2 linked regions of the Variovorax paradoxus genome follow. The protein of the gene in region 1 binds, or shares a complex with, the protein of each later gene. Links are inferred from orthologs where the notes say so. Each region holds a gene or a part of one and is shown on either strand. Other genes may lie near its edges.

What was found.
Region 2: the proteins of QFZ42_RS07940 (region 1) and accD are in contact, whole or in part, in a solved structure (PDB 8UXZ), measured with the Escherichia coli proteins. The link is inferred for Variovorax paradoxus from one-to-one orthologs.

The regions. Positions count from the first base shown.
Region 1 is NZ_JAUSXG010000001.1:1,710,458-1,720,468, forward strand. Bases 2,169-5,152 are described here. They hold QFZ42_RS07940 (acetyl-CoA carboxylase carboxyltransferase subunit alpha), read left to right. Parts: upstream 2,169-3,162; coding sequence 3,163-4,143; downstream 4,144-5,152. Other genes in these bases: cysS (cysteine--tRNA ligase), read left to right, coding at 2,169-2,475; QFZ42_RS07935 (DNA-3-methyladenine glycosylase family protein), read left to right, coding at 2,493-3,146; tilS (tRNA lysidine(34) synthetase TilS), read left to right, coding at 4,157-5,134. Also shown: QFZ42_RS07920 (peptidylprolyl isomerase), read right to left, coding at 1-238; QFZ42_RS07925 (tetratricopeptide repeat protein), read right to left, coding at 316-906; more of cysS, read left to right, coding at 1,099-2,168; QFZ42_RS07950 (aspartate kinase), read left to right, coding at 5,202-6,470; QFZ42_RS07960 (hypothetical protein), read left to right, coding at 7,028-7,696; QFZ42_RS07965 (PPK2 family polyphosphate kinase), read right to left, coding at 7,743-8,549; QFZ42_RS07970 (RNA-binding S4 domain-containing protein), read right to left, coding at 8,612-9,046; QFZ42_RS07975 (sensor histidine kinase), read right to left, coding at 9,050-10,011. UniProt on the Escherichia coli protein: Component of the acetyl coenzyme A carboxylase (ACC) complex. First, biotin carboxylase catalyzes the carboxylation of biotin on its carrier protein (BCCP) and then the CO(2) group is transferred by the carboxyltransferase to acetyl-CoA to form malonyl-CoA.
Region 2 is NZ_JAUSXG010000001.1:3,748,677-3,758,486, reverse strand. What follows is about bases 144-2,926. They hold accD (acetyl-CoA carboxylase, carboxyltransferase subunit beta), read right to left. Parts: upstream 2,080-2,926; coding sequence 1,207-2,079; downstream 144-1,206. Other genes in these bases: trpA (tryptophan synthase subunit alpha), read right to left, coding at 2,146-2,926; QFZ42_RS18055 (YggT family protein), read left to right, coding at 628-1,185; QFZ42_RS18060 (LON peptidase substrate-binding domain-containing protein), read right to left, coding at 144-578. Also shown: more of QFZ42_RS18060, read right to left, coding at 1-143; more of trpA, read right to left, coding at 2,927-2,991; trpB (tryptophan synthase subunit beta), read right to left, coding at 2,991-4,268; QFZ42_RS18035 (phosphoribosylanthranilate isomerase), read right to left, coding at 4,317-5,012; tRNA pseudouridine(38-40) synthase TruA, read right to left, coding at 5,009-5,821; QFZ42_RS18025 (FimV/HubP family polar landmark protein), read right to left, coding at 5,852-8,572; asd (aspartate-semialdehyde dehydrogenase), read right to left, coding at 8,834-9,810.

The sequences.
Region 1 (10,011 bases):
ACACGGTGCCGTCGTAGTGCTTGTCGTTGACGTATTGCAGAAAGTTTTCGACCGTCTTGGGCGCCTTGGCCTGGTCGAGTTCGACCAGGATGTCGCCGGCCGAGGTGGCGAGCTTCACGCGCGGCCCGGCCTGCTGCGCATGCACGGCACCGGCCAGGGCCAGCGAGGCCACCAACGCGAGCGCGCCGCGGCGGCTGAATCGGGTGGACGGGGAAGTGAAGAAGGCTTGGGTCGTCAAGGAAAGCTCCGTGTGCGAATGATGTGGGGTGCAAGCCCGGCAACGCAAGTTGCCGTGGCCAATGCACTGGCGGCCAGTTACTTGCTGGGGCGGCCGACCGGCTTGCGGACTTCCGGCGGAGCGGCCGGCAGGGTGGCGGCTTGCGCCTCGGTCTTCGGGTTGAAGATCTGGCGGATCAGCGAGAGCTTGGGCGCAACGCTGGCGTTGGTGCTGGCGAATTGCTGCGCCCGCACATACTCCTGGGCTGCCAGGCGCGCATAGACGTCGCCGAGATTTTCATGCGCGGTGGCGTAATTGGGGTTGAGTCTGAGCGCCTGCTCCAGCGCGGCGCGTGCCTGATCGAACTTGCTCTGCGATGCGTAGAGCGCGGCCAGGTTGTTGTACGGCTCGGACAGTTCCGGAAAGTCTTGCGTCAGCTGCGTGAACGCGGCGATCGCCTCGTTCTGTTTCTTTTGTTCGGTGAGGATCACGCCCCGCAGAAAGCGCATCTGCGGATCGCGCGGCTTGCCCGCAATATAGGCATCGGCCTTGGCGAGCGCTTCGTTCGACTTGCCTTGGCGCAGCAGCGTATTCACGTCGTCGTAGTCGTTGGCGTACGCGGCGGAACCCCACAGGCTGAAGAGCAATGCGAAGGCGATGGAGAGTTTGGAGAACGCGACGTGCTTCATGAAGCCTCGGCAAGATTGGGGAATGCGGGCCTCGAAAACACCCGGAATGTACACGGCAGCAGCCGTTTATACTGCGGTGCATTGTAGCCGAGGGGCCATGTCCAACCCCTCGTGGCCACTGTCCCGTCACCCCTGAAATTCAACGTCGTTCGCCCGTACCGCACGAGCGCGAAGCGACGTTTTCCGAGCCTCATGAGTCTGCGCATCTACAACACGCTCTCGCGTGAATTGGAGGAATTCTCCCCATTGCAACCTGGCAAGGTGCGCATGTACGTGTGCGGCATGACGGTCTACGACCTCTGCCATCTGGGCCATGCCCGCTCGATGATCGCGTTCGACGTCGTGCAGCGCTGGCTCAAGGCCAGCGGCTATGGCGTGACCTACGTGCGCAACATCACGGACATCGACGACAAGATCATCCGCCGCGCCGTCGAGAACGGCGAGACGATCCGCTCGCTCACCGATCGCATGATCGACGCGCTGCACGAAGACGCCGACGCGCTCGGCATCGAGCGGCCAGCGCACGAACCCCGCGCCACCGACTACATCCCGCAGATGCTGTCGATGATCGGCACGCTCGAGAAGAAGGGGCTGGCCTATCGTGCCGACAACGGCGATGTGAACTACGCGATTCGCAGGTTCCCGGGCTACGGCAAGCTCAGCGGCAAGTCCATCGACGAGCTGCACGCCGGCGAGCGCGTGGCCGTGCTGGACGGCAAGGACGACCCGCTCGACCCCGTGCTCTGGAAGAGTGCCAAGGCGACTGAACCCGAAGAGGTGAAATGGGCCAGCGAGTTCGGCCCGGGCCGTCCCGGCTGGCACATCGAATGCTCGGCCATGGCCTGCGAACTGCTCGGCGAAACGCTCGACATTCACGGCGGCGGCGAAGACCTGCAGTTTCCCCATCACGAGAACGAAATTGCGCAGAGCGAAGGCGCAACCGGCAAGCCGCTGGCCAACTACTGGATGCACAACGGCTTCATCGTGACTGACAACGAGAAGATGTCCAAGAGCCTGGGCAACTTCTTCCTGATCCGTGACGTGCTCAAGAAGTACGACGCCGAAACCATCCGCTTCTTCGTGGTGCGCGCGCACTATCGCCGGCCGCTCAACTACAGCGACGTGCATCTCGACGACGCCCGCAATTCGCTCAAGCGGCTTTATACGGCGCTCGATCTGGTGGCGCCGCAGACCGTGGCCATCGACTGGAACGACCCCTATGCGGCACGCTTCAAGTCCGCCATGGACGAGGACTTTGCAACGCCCGAAGCTGTTGCCGTGCTGTTCGATCTGGCGGGCGAAGTGAACCGCACGCGCTCGCCCGCGCAAGCCGGGCTGCTGAAGGCGCTGGGCGGATGCCTGAACATTCTGCAGAGCGATCCGACCGGCTTCCTGCGTGCCGGCGCCACGCTGGACGAAGCAACCATCCAGGCGCAGATCGACGCCCGCGCGGCCGCCAAGGCTGCGAAGAACTTCGCCGAGGCGGACCGCATTCGCAGCGACCTTCTGGCGCAGGGCATCGTGCTCAAGGATTCGCCCACGGGCACGACCTGGGCCGCAGCGCAGTGAACGGAACCACCAACCCCATGCCTGCTTCATCGAAGAATCCGACGGTCCAGATCTACACGCCGGACTACTGGGAAGAGGCCTGCAAGCACCTGGCGAAGAAAGACCGCGTGATGAAGCGGTTGATCCCGAAGTTCGGCGATGCCTGCCTCGAGTCGCGCGGCGATGCGTTCACCACGCTCGCGCGAAGCATCGTGGGCCAGCAGATTTCGGTGAAAGCCGCGCAAACCGTCTGGGACAAGTTCGCGCTGCTGCCGCGAAAGCTTACGCCGGCCAACGTGCTCAAGCTCAAGGTCGACGACATGCGCGGGGCGGGGCTGTCGGCGCGCAAGGTCGAGTACCTGGTCGACCTGGCCATCCACTTCGATTCGGGCGCGGTGCACGTCGACGCCTGGAAGGACATGTCGGATGAGCTCATCATCGAAGAGCTCGTAGCCATTCGCGGCATCGGCCGCTGGACGGCCGAAATGTTCCTCATCTTTCACCTGATGCGCCCCAATGTGCTGCCGGTCGATGACCTGGGGCTGCTCAACGGCATCAGCGTGAATTATTTTTCGGGCGATCCGGTGAGCCGCAGCGATGCCCGCGACGTCGCCGTGGCCTGGGCGCCTTTTTGCAGCGTGGCAACTTGGTATATTTGGCGCTCGCTCGACCCGGTACCGGTCGCATACTGAACAACAGGAGAAGACGTTGGCGAAACGAACCTTCCTCGACTTCGAGCAGCCCATTGCTGAACTCGAATCCAAGATCGAAGAACTGCGCTATGTACAGACCGAATCGGCGGTCGACATCTCGGAGGAAATCGACCAGCTCGGCAAGAAAAGCCAGCAGCTCACCAAGGATATCTACAGCGACCTGAGCCCCTGGCAGATCACCAAGATCGCGCGGCATCCGGAACGCCCCTACACGCTCGACTACGTGAACGAAATCTTCACCGATTTCGTCGAGCTGCACGGCGACCGGCATTTTTCGGACGACCTGTCGATCGTGGGCGGCCTCGCGCGCTTCAACGGCACGCCATGCATGGTGCTCGGCCACCAGAAGGGGCGCGACACCAAGGAGCGCACCGCGCGCAACTTCGGCATGAGCAAGCCCGAGGGCTACCGCAAGGCCTTGCGCCTCATGAAGACCGCCGAGAAGTTCAAGCTGCCGGTCTTCACCTTCGTCGATACCCCGGGCGCCTATCCCGGCATCGATGCCGAGGAGCGCGGCCAGTCCGAGGCCATCGGCCGCAACATCTACGAAATGGCGCAACTCGAAGTGCCGATCATCGTGACCATCATCGGCGAGGGCGGCTCCGGCGGCGCGCTCGCCATTTCGGTGGGCGACCAGCTTGTGATGCTGCAGTACTCGATCTATTCGGTGATCAGCCCCGAAGGCTGTGCCTCCATTCTCTGGAAGACCAGCGACAAGGCACAGGAAGCGGCCGACGCTCTCGGCATCACCGCGCATCGCTTGAAGGCCCTGGGCCTGGTCGACAAGATCGTGAACGAGCCGGTCGGCGGTGCGCACCGCGACCATCGCCAGATGGCCGCATTTCTCAAGCGCGCGCTCAACGACGCCTTCCGCCAGGTCAGCGACCTGAAGCCGAAGGAGCTGCTCGACCGCCGCTACGAACGCCTGCAAAGCTACGGGCGCTTCAACGACACCAAGGCCGATACCGGCAGATAAGCAAGCGCGCTCCATGAACGAAGCCTTCGAACGCGCAATGGCCGCGTTCGAGCCGGCGCATCTGCCGCTGGCAGTGGGCTTCAGCGGCGGTGCGGATTCCACGGCCTTGCTGGCCGCTTGCGCCTCGGCGTGGCCGGGGCAGGTGGTCGCGTTTCATGTGCACCATGGCCTGCAGGCTGCCGCCGACGATTTCGAGCAGCATTGCGTCGCCGTGTGCGAGCGCCTGGGTGTTCCATTGATGGTGCACCGCGTCGACGCTCGGCACGCGCAGGGCGACAGTCCCGAGGATGCGGCGCGGCGTGCCCGTTATGACGCTTTTGCAGCGATGGCCGGTGCGGGCCTGCCGGCTGGCGCTGTCAAATCAATAGTTCTCGGGCACCATGCCGACGACCAAGTCGAGACACTGCTGCTCGCCCTGTCCAGGGGCGCGGGGTTGCCGGGTCTGGCTGCCATGCCGGCCCATGCGCAGCGCGCTGGACTCGACATCTACCGGCCGCTGCTGTCAGTGCCCGGCGCCGATATCCACGCCTGGCTGGAAGGTCTCGATTTGCCCTGGATCGAAGACCCGACCAACGAAGACGAGCGCTACACCCGCAACCGGATCCGTGCGGTACTGCTGCCCGCGCTGGAGCGCACATTCCCCCAATTCCGCACCACCTTTGCCCGCAGCATCGGCCATGCCGCGCAGGCGCAGGAACTGCTGGGCGAACTCGCGGCGCAAGACCTTGCCGTGGTGGGCCATCCGCCCCGCATCGCCAGTCTGCAGGGGCTTTCGCGTGCGCGGCAGGCCAATGTGCTGCGGCACTGGCTGATGCAGGCGCACGGCTGCGCGCCCAGCGCGGCGCAGCTCGACCAGCTGCTCGGCCAGGTGCGTGCCTGCACCACGCGCGGCCATCGGATCCACCTCAAGGTGGCCAACGGCTTCATCGAACGAAGGGGTGATTTGCTGCATTGGTACAATGCCCCGCCCTCGTCCAAGGCTTCGCGCTGACGGCTTGCAGGGCGCCGCGCTGGCACTCGGGAGTGAAGCGGCCCTTTCTCTTTCTCTGAATTCACCCATGGCATTGATCGTTCACAAATACGGCGGTACGTCGATGGGCTCGACCGAGCGCATCAAGAATGTCGCCAAGCGCGTTGCCAAGTGGGCACGCGCCGGCCACCAGATGATCGTGGTCCCGAGTGCCATGAGCGGCGAAACCAATCGCCTGCTCGGCCTGGCCAAGGAACTGGCGCCCAGCAAACCGAGCGACGCCCACGGGCGCGAGCTCGACATGCTCGCCTCGACCGGCGAACAGGCGTCGTCCGCGCTGCTGGCCATTGCGCTGCAAGCCGAAGGCATGGAAGCCGTGAGCTACGCGGGCTGGCAGGTGTCGGTGCGCACCGACAACTCGTACACCAAGGCACGCATCGAGAGCATCGACGACGAACGCGTGCGCGCCGACCTGGACGCCGGCAAGGTGGTGGTCATCACCGGCTTTCAGGGCGTGGACGACGCCGGCAACATCACCACGCTGGGCCGCGGCGGCAGCGACACCTCGGCGGTGGCTATTGCCGCCGCCATGAAGGCGCACGAGTGCCTGATCTATACCGACGTGGACGGCGTCTACACCACCGACCCGCGCGTGGAGCCCGATGCGCGGCGCCTCTCGACCGTGAGCTTCGAAGAGATGCTCGAAATGGCGAGCCTAGGCTCCAAGGTGCTGCAAATCCGCTCGGTGGAATTCGCCGGCAAATACAAGGTTCCTCTGCGTGTGCTTTCGAGCTTCACGCCCTGGGACATCGACATCAATGAAGAGGCCAAGTCCGGCACGCTGATCACTTTCGAGGAAGACGAAAACATGGAACAAGCCGTCGTATCCGGCATCGCTTTCAACCGCGACGAAGCCAAGATCTCGGTGCTCGGCGTGCCCGACAAGCCGGGCATCGCGTATCACATCCTCGGTGCCGTGGCGGACGCCAACATCGAGGTCGACGTGATCATCCAGAACCTCAGCAAGGACGGCCGCACCGACTTCAGCTTTACCGTGCACCGCAACGAGTACGCGAAGACCGTCGACCTGCTGCAGTCGAAGGTCATGCCCTCGCTGGGCGCGACCGAGATCGTGGGCGACACCAAGATCTGCAAGGTCAGCATCGTCGGCATCGGCATGCGCAGCCACGTCGGCGTGGCGAGCAAGATGTTCCGCGTGCTGAGCGAAGAGGGCATCAACATCCAGATGATTTCGACCAGCGAGATCAAGACGTCGGTCGTCATCGACGAAAAATATATGGAATTGGCCGTGCGCGCGTTGCACAAAGCCTTCGATCTGGACCAACCGGCCGCCTGACAGTGGCATAATCTCGGCTTCTTTCAGGAACTGTGACCGAGTGGCCGAAGGTGCTCCCCTGCTAAGGGAGTATGGGGTGTAGAGCCTCATCGAGGGTTCGAATCCCTCCGGTTCCGCCAAGCTAGTGAAGCCCTGTTGATCTTCGGATTGACAGGGCTTTTTTCTTGCTCGCCTTCCTCCGGCAAGGCGTTGATCAGCGCGCTCAGTTGTAGCAGCGCCTGCTTCTCATCTTTGCGGTTCGGTCGAGTTTGGCCGCGAGGCCTTCGAGGATGCTCGGGCCGTGTCATGCCCGGTCAGTTGCCCGATTCCGGCCCATACGTTTTTCTGACCGAAGCCAGGCCACGAGCGCGCCTGAAGTGAAAAGGTTTGCCAAAGTATTCAAATTTTCCGAAGGCGAATTGCGAGCAGGCGCGCATCTTTCTGTTCGTTCTGAACGAGAACAAATAAATCTCACCCAATGGCTCGCGACGTCGCAGCTTTGCGACAAAACAGGGACAAAAGTAACCATCTGTATGGTTAAATCGCCCGAATTATCGCGAAGAGGACGAGGGATCTCCATGAAGCTGCTGCTGAGCGTCGTGTGCGCCGTTGTTGCATTGGCCGGGTGCGTCAGCACGCCGCCGACACCGACGGAACCTGGAACGGGGTCGGGGCTTTCCTATGTGCCCATGGTGGCCATGGAAGGCGTGGACAAGGCCCGCTACGACAGCGACGTGGCCGATTGCCGCATCGCGGCGACGCGCATCACCGCGCGCAGCGAAACGGGCGACGCCATGTGGCTGGCGCTGGGCCTCGGCCTGATCACCGTGCACGGCCAGGGCATTGTGGCCGCGGCCGCGCAGGGGGGGATTGCGGCAGCCGTGATCGACATGTCCTACCGGCCCGATGCCGAGCTGATTGCCGAACACCAGCAGATCGCGCTGGTGCATTGCATGGCCAAGCGCGGCTACCGCAATCTGGACCCGAACGTGCGCGACACTTTCTACGGCCACTCCTTCAATCCCGAAGTGGTGCTGGCGCCGCGCCGCACGGGCGTGGACACCTACAACGCCGAAGTGCTCGCCAAGGCCGGTCGCTGCAGCATCCAGCCGCGGGCGGAACTGACGGCCAAGGGCCCCGGCTACGAGTCTTACAGCGTGCCCTGCTCGAACGGGGCGACCTGGGCCGTGCGCTGCGAATTCGGCAAGTGCCGGGTGCTGGGCCAGCCGGTCATTCGCCGCTCCTGACCAACGCCCGAGCGTGCCGGCCTGCCTGGGCACGCATGGGCAACGCTCACTTGATGATCATGCCTTTGAGCGCCGGGTCGGCGGGCGGCGCCTTGAGCTTCATCTGCCGCAGGGTCTTCATCAGCAACTGCGCAATCATCAGGTTGCGGTGCCGCTTGTGGTTGGCAGGTATCGCGTACCAGGGTGCGTGATCGGTGGAGGTGGCGCGCAGCGCCTTGTCATAGGCCTCTTGGTACGCGTTCCACTTGGTGCGCACCTCGAGGTCGCCCATGCTGAACTTCCATTGCTTGCCGGGCGTGTCGATGCGCGCCTGCAGGCGTTCGCGCTGCTCGTCCTTGTCGATGTGCAGCATGCATTTGACGACGACCGTGCCGGTCTCGACCAGCAGGCGCTCGAAATCGTTGATCTGCGCATAACGGCGCTTGGCCTCGGCCTTGTCGATCCAGCCTTCGACTACGGGCACCAGCACGTCTTCGTAGTGGCTGCGGTTCCACACCGCGATTTCGCCCGTGCGCGGCACTACTGCGTGGCAGCGCCAGAGGTAGTCGTGCGCGCGTTCGTCGTCGCTGGGCGCCTTGAAGGCGGTGACACGAACGCCGAGCGGCGAGGTGCGCGAAAAAACCCAGCGCACGGTCCCGTCCTTGCCGCTGGTGTCCATGCCTTGCAGCACCAGCAGGAGCTTGCGGCGGCCTTCGGCATGCAGCAGGTCCTGCATTTCGTCGAGTTCGGCCGCCAGGGCGTCGATCTCGGCGACTTGCGCGGCTTCGTTGCCCTCCAGGAAGGGCGTGTCGCCGGGGCTCACCTGCGCGAGTTTGAACTTGCTGTCGACGCGGTATTTCTTGAGGCTGGCCATGACCCGGGACTCCGTGCAAAAGACACGCAGCGTACGCGATCAGGGGCGTCAATGATCGGCAATCAGCGGTCGGTGTCGTCCGGGTCGATGGAAGCGCTCCAGCGGTTGTCCCAGTCGGCATGGCGCGCCGCGCCGTCGAGTTCGCGGCGGTCGCGCTTGGTCGGCCGACCTTGCTCGATGGCCAGTGCCGGCTCGCTGCCCATGCGGCGCTGTTCGCGCGCGGCGGCCTGCGCGGCGATGCTCTCTGGCGTTTCTTCGTAGAGCTGCTGTGCGATGGGAGCGGGACCGCGCTGGCCGCTCAGGCCGCGCACCGTGACTGTCCGTGTCAACGCACCGAGGCGGATGGCGACGGTATCGCCCGCCTTGACCTCGCGGGAGGCCTTGGCGACATCGCCGTTCACCTGCACCCGGTTCTTGCCGATTTCGTCCGCAGCCAGGGATCGCGTCTTGAAGAAGCGGGCGGCCCAAAGCCATTTGTCGATGCGCAGGCGATCCATAGTTCAGGAATTGTGGTGGTAGACGGGGAGCCGCACGACAGCGTCGAGCCCGACCCCCTGTGCGGAATTTTCCCGCACGCCGCGATTGTCGAGATCGATGCGTCCGCCGAGCGCCAGCACGATCTCGCGGCAGATCGCGAGGCCCAGCCCGGAGCCGCTGCCCGTGTCGCCGGCAGAGAAGGGCGCGAACAGGCGCTGGCGCAATTCAGCCGAAATGCCGGGCCCCTCGTCGCGCACCGTCAAGACCGCCTCTTCGGCCGTGCGCTGGACCATCACCGACAGGGCGCCGCCGTGCGGGCTGTGCTTGATGGCGTTGTGCAGCAGGTTGCGCGTGAGCTCCTGCAGCATCCATTGGTGCGCACGCACCGTCACGGGCTGGTCCATCGCCAGTTCGAAGTCGAGCGCCTTGTCGGCGATCAGCGGAGACAGGTCCAGTGCAATCTGCCGCACCACTTCGCCGAGCTCGAGCGGCACTGATTCCGGCTGCTGGCGCAATTGCTCGACCTTGGCGAGCGACAGCATCTGGTTGGCAAGCGTCGTGGCGCGTTCCACGGTCTGGCTGATCTCGCTCAGCGCCTGATCGGGCGCTACGTCGCCACGCCTCGCCGATTGCACCTGGGCCTTCAGCACCGCGAGCGGCGTGCGCAACTGGTGCGCACTGTCGCGCACGAAGCGCTTCTGGTGGTCGAGCAGGCGCTGCAGCCGGCCCATGACCTCGGTGGTGGCGTCGACCAACGGCCGCAGTTCGCGCGGCGCATCGGGCGCATCGATGGGAGAAAGATCGTCGGCCGCGCGCTTCTCGATGGCCTCGCCGAGCTCGCGTACCGGCCGCGTGGCGCGCTGCACCACGAACACCGTGACCAGCGCGATGACGCCCATCAGCAGCAGCTGGCGCCACAGCATGTCGACGAGCAGCTTGCGCACCAGCGTTTCGCGCAGCTCGAGGGTTTCAGCCACCTGCACCA
Region 2 (9,810 bases), 2.0 Mb from region 1 along the record:
GCCATGAGCCGTTGCCGCAGTTCGAGCTGCATGGGCACCAGTTCGCACCAGCGGTTGGCGACCCAGCCGCAATCGTTGAACTCATAGGGCTCGCCGATGGGCAGGCGCACGGCTTCCGCGCCCTGCGCGCGGCGGCGTTCTTCGAGCGTGTCGACCAGGCGCCGGAGCGCCGTGGCCGTGTGCTGGAGATCGTCGGGAATTTCGAGCGCGGTGTCCGCGGGCACGGCTTCCACTTCGGCCACCCACAAACCGTATTTCTGCAGCTCGGTATGGCGAACCCGGAAACGCTGTGTGCCGATGCATTCGATCTGGAGCAGGCCGCTTTGCGGCGAATCGAATTCACGGATGACGGCCAGCGTGCCGATGGCCGCAAAGCTTTCCGCGTCGGCGCCGGCCTTGCGCACCTCGCTGCCGCTCGTGAGGCTGACCACGCCGAACGGCGCATCGGCCTTGCGGCATTTGCCGACCATGTCGAGATAACGTACCTCGAAAATACGCAGGGGAAGCACGCCGCCGGGGAACAGAACCGTACCGAGCGGGAACAATGGCAGTGAATGCAGAAGGGGCTGTGTCGTCATCGAAGAACCTTGCATGGCTATCATCGCATTCCGCTCACGACCCTGCCCCATGCTCTACCAGATCCCCTCGTTCCTTCTCGACGTGATCGTCGGCCTGCTCGGCGGCGCTTGCCTGCTGCGCCTTTACATGCAGTACCACCGGGTGCCGTTCGGCAATCCGCTCGGGCGCTTCGTGTTCGCGATGACCGACTGGATCGTGCTGCCGCTGCGCCGCATCGTGCCGTCGGTCAAGCGCTGGGACCTGGCGAGCGCGATCGCGGCCTGGCTCCTGGTGATCGTGAAGTTCCTGCTGCTGTGGCTGCTGATCGGCAACCTGGGGCGTATTGCCGCCTTGCCGCTGGTCTCGCTGGTGGGGTTGCTGCAGCTTGCGGTGTCGGGCCTCACCGCGCTGCTGGTGGTCTATGCCGTGCTGTCGTGGATACCGGGGGCGTCGCCGATGCTGCTCGACCTGATTTCGCGGCTGGCGGAGCCGCTGGTGCGGCCGTTCAGGCGCTTCATTCCGCTGATTGGCGGCGTGGACCTGTCGCCCCTGGCCGCCATCGTGGTGCTGCAGGTGATTGCCATCGTGCTGGGCAACCTGCTGGTCTGGGCCTACCGGCTGGGCTGAGGCCCTCCGGCAGGATTCTTGTCAGATGACGGCGTCGGCTGGCTGGCGCAGCAGCATCGCGAGCGTGCTCGCAATGGTCTTGCGCAGCTCGCGGCGGTCGCTGATGAAGTCGATCGCGCCCTTGGTCTGCAGGAACTCCGCGCGCTGAAAGCCCTCGGGCAGCGTCACGCGCACGGTCGACTCGATCACGCGCGGGCCGGCAAAGCCGATCAGCGCCTTGGGCTCGGCAATGACCACGTCGCCCACGAAGGCGAAGCCGGCCGAAACGCCGCCCATGGTGGGGTCGGTCAGCACGCTGATGTAGGGCAGGCCCTTCTTCGCAAGACGCGTGAGCGCCGCGTTGGTCTTGGCCATCTGCATCAGCGAGAGCAGGCCTTCCTGCATGCGCGCGCCGCCGGTGGCGGTGAAGCAGATGAAAGGCACCTTCTGCTCGATGGCCGTTTCGACGCCGCGCACGAAGCGCTCGCCGACCACGCTGCCCATGCTGCCGCCCATGAATTCGAATTCGAAGCAGGCCACGACCACGCTGATGCTGTGGACCGAGCCGCCCATGACGACCAGCGCGTCGGTTTCGCCGGTGTTCTCGAGCGCTTCCTTGAGCCGCTCGGGGTACCGGCGGCTGTCCTTGAACTTGAGCGCGTCGACGGGAAGCACTTCCTGGCCGAGTTCATAGCGGCCTTCGGCGTCGAGAAAAGCATCGAGCCGTGCGCGGGCGCCGATGCGGTGGTGGTGGCTGCAGCTCGGGCAGACGTTCTGGTTGTGCTCGAGATCGGTCTTGTAGAGCACCGTCTCGCAGGCGGGGCATTTGATCCACAGGCCCTCGGGCACCTGGCGGCGCTCCGACGGGTCGGTTTGTGCGATCTTGGCGGGTAGCAGTTTTTCAAGCCAGCTCATAGGACTCCGGAATTAGCTCCCCTCTCCCGCATGCGGGAGAGGGGCTGGGGGTGAGGGCAGCCGTGATTATCGGCCAGCCGCATTCTTGGCGGTAGCCGCCGGCAGGGCGTCCAGCGCCTCGCGGATGCCAGCGAGAAATTCGCGCACCGCCGGCACGACTTTCTCGCGCGGCTGTCCGTCGATCAGCTGGATGATCTTCGTGCCGATCACGACCGCATCCGCCGCCGAACCCACGGCCTGCGCCGTGCGCGCGTCGCGGATGCCGAAGCCCACGCCGACCGGGATGCTCACATGCGCGCGGATGCGCGGGATCATCTGGCCGACCGCTTCGGTGTCGAGGTGGCCTGCGCCCGTCACGCCCTTGAGCGACACGTAGTAGACATAGCCGCTTGCGATGCGTGCGACCTGCGCCATGCGCTCGCTGGTGCTGGTGGGGGCCAGCAGGAAGATCAGGTCGATGCCCGCGGCCTTGAGCTCCGCGGCGAAGTCCTCGCACTCCTCGGGCGGGTAGTCGACCACCAGGAGGCCGTCGACGCCGGCGGCCGATGCGTCGCGGATGAAGGCCTTCTTGCCGTGCACCAGGTCGTAGCGCTCGACCGGATTGGCGTAGCCCATCAGCACCACGGGCGTGGTCGCGTCCTTCTGTCGGAAGGTGGCCACGATGGCGAGCACTTGCTTCATGCCGACGCCCAGGGCCAACGCGACTTCACCGGCTTTCTGGATCACGGGGCCGTCGGCCATGGGGTCGGAGAAGGGCACCCCGAGCTCGATCACGTCGGCACCCGCTTCGACCATGCCGTGCATCAGTTCGGGCGTGATGTCGGCGTAGGGAAAACCGGCCGTCACGTAAGGAATGAGCGCGCGGCGACCGTCTTTCTTCAGCGCGTCGAAGGTGGCGGCAATGCGGCTCATCACTTGCCTCCCTTCACACTGAGGCCGCGCATCGAGGGCCGGTCGTAGAAGTCGACGCCCGACAGGTCGGCCACGGTGCCGATGTCCTTGTCGCCGCGGCCCGAGAGGTTCACCAGGATCGACTGGTCCGGCCGCATGGTCTTCGCGAGTTTCATCGCATAGGCCATCGCGTGGCTCGATTCGAGGGCCGGGATGATGCCTTCGGTGCGGCACAGGTAGTGAAAGGCTTCGAGCGCCTCGGCATCGGTGATGCCGACGTACTCCGCGCGGCCGATGTCGGCCAGGTGCGCATGCTCGGGTCCCACGCCCGGGTAGTCGAGTCCGGCGCTGATGCTGTGGGTTTCGGTGATCTGGCCGTCTTCGTTCTGCAGCAGGTAGGTGCGGTTGCCGTGCAGCACACCCGGACTGCCGCGCAGGATCGACGCCGAGTGCTTGCCGCTGTCGAGCCCTTCACCCGCGGCCTCAACGCCGATCAGGCGCGTGCCCGCGAACGGAATGTAGGGGTGGAAGATGCCCATCGCGTTGCTGCCGCCGCCCACGCAGGCCACCACCACGTCGGGCTGCCGGCCTTCGGCCTCGCCGGTGATGCCTTGCGCCGCGAGCATGGCGGGCATCTGGTCGATGCACTCGGTGCCGATCACGCTCTGGAAGTCGCGCACCATCGTCGGGTACGGGTGCGGGCCGGCCACGGTGCCGATGATGTAGAAGGTGTTTTCCACGTTGGTCACCCAGTCGCGCATGGCCTCGTTGAGCGCGTCCTTCAGCGTCTTGCTGCCCGATTCCACCGGCACCACCGTGGCGCCGAGCAGGTTCATGCGGTAGACGTTCGGGCTCTGGCGCTTCACGTCCTGGCTGCCCATGTAGACCACGCATTCGAGGCCGTAGCGTGCGCAGATGGTGGCGGTGGCCACGCCGTGCTGGCCGGCGCCGGTTTCGGCGATCACGCGGGGCTTGCCCATGCGGCGCGCGAGCATCGCCTGGCCGATCACGTTGTTGATCTTGTGCGCCCCGGTGTGATTCAAGTCTTCGCGCTTCAGGTAGATCTGGGCGCCGCCCATCTCGCGGCTGGTGCGCGCGGCGTGGTAGACCGGCGAGGGCCGGCCGACGAAGTGCTTCAGCTCGTAGTGGAACTCGGCGAGAAACGCCGGATCGTCCTTGAACTTGGCGTATGCATCGCGCAGCTCGTTGATCGCATGGGTGAGCGTTTCGCTCGCGAAGGTGCCGCCGTACTTGCCGAAGTGGCCGGTGGCGTCGGGTTGCTGATAATTGTCTTGCATGGTTCTCGATCGTTGGGCCGCAGCCCGAATCACGATCGGGTGCGGCGGCTAGCTGGAGAAGGAGGCGTCGGCGGCCCTGACGGCGGCGACGAACTGCCGGATCTTTCCGGCATCCTTCAGGCCCTTGTTTCCCGGGCCATCGATTTCGACGCCCGAGCTCACATCAACGGACAGCGTCTTGCAGCGTGTCCGCAGGATGCGAATGCCATCGCTCACGTTTGCAGGTGTGAGCCCACCACTCAAGACGAGGTGAGCGTCGACGGCGGGTGGAAGAAGTGACCAATCGAATGCCTTGCCGCCACCGCCAAAACCTTCGACATGGGCGTCGAGCAGGATGGCCTGGGCGTGGGAGTAATCGGACGCGTATTTTACGAGGTCGAAGCCCGCTCCGGCAGCCCCGAGCGGAATACGGGCGGCGCGCATGTAGCGGAAACGGCCCAGACGGCAGGCTTCTTCGCATTGCTGCGGCGTTTCGTCGCCGTGAAATTGAGCGATGGCGCCCTTCACCCGGGCAAGCGAAGCTATGACTTTCGGAGCATCCTCGTTGACGAACAGCAGCACCGGCGTGATGAAGGGCGGCAGGCGCGACGCCAGCTCGGCGGCGCGCTCGGCCGTGACGGCGCGCGGGCTCGCGGCGTAAAGCACGAACCCCACCGCATCGGCGCCGGCCTCGACCGCGGCATCCACGTCGGCCTCGCGCGTGAGGCCGCAGATCTTGATTCGGGTGCGGGGAGCGGCAGTCATGGCGGCCCATCATAAGGAGCGCCGCCGCCCTGCAGCGTGGCCTCGGCCGGCAGACCCCACTTGGCGTCGTACAAAGGCCCGAGAAAGTACAGCCCGTCGGCGGAGAAGGTGGGCGCAGCCACCTTGCGGCTGCGCGCCTCGAGCACCTCGGCGATCCATTCGGGCCGCTCGTCGCCGCGCCCGATGCGCACCAGGCAACCCATCAGGTTGCGGATCATGTGGTGCAGGAAGGCGTCAGCCTCGAACTCGAAATGCCAGCGGCAGCGGTCGCCGCTGCCGACGCGCGTGATCTCGATGCGCCGCAAGTCCTTGACCGGCGAGCGTGCCTGGCAGGCCGAGGCGCGAAAAGAGCTGAAGTCGTGGCGGCCCACCAGCAGGGCGGCCGCGGCGCGCATCGCATCGCCGTCGAGCGCGTGCATCGACCAGCCGACCCGGCCCGAATCGAGGCTGGGCCGCACGGGCGATTGCGACAGTACGTAGAGGTAGCGGCGGGCCAGCGCGCTGGCGCGGCAATGGAATTCGTCGGGCACCGGCTGCGCCCACTGCACGGCGATGTCGTCGGGCAGGTAGCGGTTGGTGCCGCGCATCCAGGAAAAGGGTTCGCGTTCGACGTCGGTGTCGAAGTGCACCACCTGCATCAGCGCATGCACGCCGGCATCGGTGCGGCCGGCGCACAGCGTGCCGATGGGCTGCGCAGCGAACTTGGCAAGCGCGGCTTCCAGCTTGTCCTGCACCGTGCGGCCCGAGCGCTGGCTTTGCCAGCCCTCGTACGCCTGGCCGTTGTAGCGGATGCCGAGCGCCAGCCTCACGAATTCGAAAAGTCGGGGAACGAGCCCCGCTCAGCGCAGCTCGGCGAGCAGTTGCCTGGCCTCGGACTTGAGGTCGCCAGCGCTTTCAGCCTCGACTTCCTCGACCAGCGAGCGGGCGCCTTCGACGTCGCCGATGGCCTGCAGTTCGCGAGCCAGCGACAGCTTGACCGCATGGGGGCTGTCGTCGCCGTCGTCTTCTTCCGGCATGGCCGCAGCCGGCCTCGTTGCTTCGGCGGTGCCGGCGGTCGGGCGGCTGGGAAGGCCGGCCAGCGCGCTCATGTCGAATTCGATGAAGCCCGAGTCCGCCGGAAGACCGCCGCGCAGCACGGCCGGGCGGGTGTTGTCGTCGGCTTCGTTCAGCGCCGAGGGGCGAGTGATCGGCGCCAGCGCTCCGGGGGCGGTGTCGAAGTCGTTTTCCAGGTCGACCGGCGCCGGTGCATGCGCATGGCCGTTGGAGAGGGGCGCGGCCGCTGCGGGCGCGTAGGCAGTCTTCGGCAGGCTGGCGCTCACCGGCGCGGGGCTCGTCGCGAGTGCTGCCGGCTGGCTCAGGTCGAGGTCGAAGTCCAGCGGGGCGACCGAGGGCATGAAGGCCGGCGCGGCTGCCGCAACCGCCACGGGGGCGGGCGCTGCCGCCGGGGGAACCGCGGCAACGGGCTTGGCTGCCGTGGCCAGCGCGCCTGCAAAGGCGGCGCTTTCGGCCTGGCTCACGCCGCCGCGGGCGGTGCCCGATTCGTACAGCGGATTGCCCGGATCGAGGTCCTTGCCCATGTCGACCACGCGGTTCCAGTCGGAGCCGGCGCCGTTGGTCAGCTTGTGCACTTCGGTCGCGAGGCCTTCATAGGCGCGGACGTCGCGGCGCTTGGCGTGAATTTCGAGCAGCTTGAGGTGAATGGCCGTGCGGTCTGGATTCACGCGCAGCGCTTCGCGGAGGATTTCCTCGGCCTGCAGGTCGCGGCCATAGGCCAGGTACACGTCGGCTTCGGCGACCGGGTCGACATCGCCCGCGTCGAGCTGGCTCGGCGAGTACGACAGCGACGAGACGGTGGAATCGCCGCGGTGCTTGGTGTCGACCGATTCACCGCCGCTGGCGCCGAAGAACGAGTCTTTCGGAATGCGGCTTTCGAGGAACACGCTTTCGCTCATTTCCTCGCGCCGGCGGCCCAGCACGCGGTACAGCAGGAAGCCGATCAGCAGGGCGATCAGCGCCGCGCCGGCCAGCATCAGCGGGTTGTCCATCAATTCGTCGAAGAAGCTGCGCTCGACCGGGGGCGGTGGGGCCGCCTTGACGACTGGCTTGGGCGCCGGTGCGGGAGCCGCTGCACTCGCTGCCGCTGCCGGAGCGCCCGGCATGGTTTCGGCCGACGCCGCGGCGTCAGGCGCTGCGGCGGTGGGGGCTGCTGCCGGCGTGACCGGTGCCGCGGGTGCCGTTGTGTCTGCCGGCGCCGTAGCGGTGGGCGTTGCTGCAGGCGTTGCAGCTGGAGCGGCAGGTGTGGCGGTTGTCACTGGAGCAGCAGCGGGCGCCGCAGCCGTGGCGGGCGCGGCCGGTGCCGGGCTGGTCGCCGCTGGCGATGCCGTGGCTGCCACGCCCGGGTTGGGAACCGGAATGCCAGGCGCTGCCGGCGCCGGGGCTGGAGCGGCGGCCGGTGCTGCCGAACCGGTGGCCGACTTGAGCTTGGCCAGTTCGTTGATGTTCTTCGACAGCTCGGCAACGCGGTTGTTGCTCTCCTGCGCCTGGCGGGTCTGCGCGACCTTTTCGTCGGCGGCCCGGGTGGCGGCGCTGCCTTGCGAAATCGTCAGCTTGTCGGGTACGCTCGCCGCGGCGTTGCGGTCTTCGACATTGGCCTGCACCTTGCCTGAGGCGTTGCGGCCAGCGGCGGCCACGTTCGCGGTGGGCGCGTTCTCGGCGAGGCGTTGGCGGTAGGCGCCGAAGTCGCGGCTTTGCGCGGTGATGGTGCGCCGTGCTTCCGCGGTCGGAACGGCACCGGCTTCGGCGGCGCTCGGCAGATCGAGCACGGCACCGGCCTTCATGCGGTTGATGTTGCCGCCGATGAAGGCATCGGGGTTGGCAAGCAGGAGCGCCACCAGCATCTGGTCGAGCGAGATGTCGGCCGCCTTGTGGGCGCTGGCGATCTTGCCGGCGGTGTCGCCGCGCTGCACGGTGACTTGCTCGCCGCCACCGGCCGGGCGAGCCGGGGCCGCAGCGCTGGGTGCTTGCGGTGCTGCCGAAGCAGGCGCCGGTGCTGCTGGCGCGGTAACCGGTGCAACGGGCGCTCGCTCGCGGCGTGCTGCGCGTGCCGCAGCTGCGCCCGAACGCTCTGCGGGCGGCGTGCTGATCTGCGGCGAAGAGGGGGCAACTGGCGCGCTCGGCGCCGCCTGGCGGGTCACGGGCGGATCGAGCAGCACCGTGTAGTCGCGCACCATGCGGCCGGAGGAACCGTTGGCTTCGAGCAGTAGGTCGACGAACGGGTCGTTGAGCGGACGCGTGCCGGTCAACCGCACGACGTATTGGCCGCCGGCGCGGCGTTGCAGCGTGGCCTTGACGTCGCTCAATGCGGCGTTGTACGGAACGCCCGCGTTCTTGAAGGCGTCGGCGCTGGCGACGTTGATCTTCAGGCTTTCCGCTTCCGCGGCCGCCATTTCAGTCACGTCGATTTCAGCGCGAAGCGGCTCGCCCAGTGCCGACTGCACCTTCAACTGGCCCAGCGCAAAGGCGCTGGCATCGGTGCTTGCAACGCCCAGGGCCACCGCCATGGCGGCACCTAGAACGGAAAGGCGAAGACCTTTCAAGGGCAGAGAGGGGCGAGCGGCCGATGGGCGGGCCGCGGGCAACAGATGTCTTGTCATGCTGATAGGGGCGGCTCAGGCCCAGAAATTGTAAGAGGACGTTAGCACCAACACCGGGTACTGACAAGGCGGTGCGCCTGTTCTACCCAGTGCGCGCATACTTACGCACACATCTTCTGTTGCCATAAGGCAACATTTCGGGCTTGTGGTGAGCCGCTGCGCCCCCAATCAAGCCTCGAGCAAGATGCGCAGCGTGCGGCGCAGCGGTTCGGCAGCGCCCCACAACAGCTGGTCGCCGATGGTGAAGGCGCCGACGTATTCGGGGCCCATCGCAAGCTTGCGAATGCGGCCCACGGGGATGTTCATGGTACCTGTCACGGTCACAGGCGTCAGATCCTTGAGGGTGGCCTCGCGGGTGTTCGGCACCACCTTCGCCCAGGGGTTGTCCGCGGCGATCATGGCCTCGATGTCGGCGAGCGGCACGTCCTTCTTGAGCTTGAAGGTCAGCGCCTGGCTGTGGCAGCGCATCGCGCCAACGCGCACGCAGAAGCCGTCGACCGGCACGGCGGCGGTGCCGAAGCCCGCGCCTTGGCCGAGGATCTTGTTGGTTTCGGCGCCGGCCTTCCACTCTTCCTTGGACATGCCGTCGCCCAGGTCCTTGTCGATCCAGGGGATCAGCGAACCACCGAGCGGAGCACCGAAGTTGGCCGTTTCGGCCGCGCTCAGGTTCTGCTGCTTGTGCAGCACCTTGCGGTCAATTTCAAGAATGGCGGACTTGGGGTCGTCGAGCAACGCGCGCACCTCGGTGTTGAGGGTGCCGAATTGCGTCAGCAGTTCGCGCATGTGCTGCGCACCGCCGCCCGAAGCGGCCTGGTAGGTCATGCTGGTCATCCACTCGACCAGGCCGGCCTTGTAGAGGGCGCCCACGCCCATGAGCATGCAGCTCACGGTGCAGTTGCCGCCGATCCAGTTCTTGCCGCCCTTGGCGAGCGCGTTCTGGATCACCGGCAGGTTGACCGGATCGAGCACGATGACCGCATCGTCCTGCATGCGCAGGGTGGAGGCGGCGTCGATCCAGTGGCCGCTCCAGCCGGCGGCGCGCAGCTTGGGGAATACCTCGCTGGTGTAGTCGCCGCCCTGGCAGGTGATGATGATGTCGCACTTCTTCAGTGCGTCGATGTCGTTCGCATCCTTCAGCGCGGTTT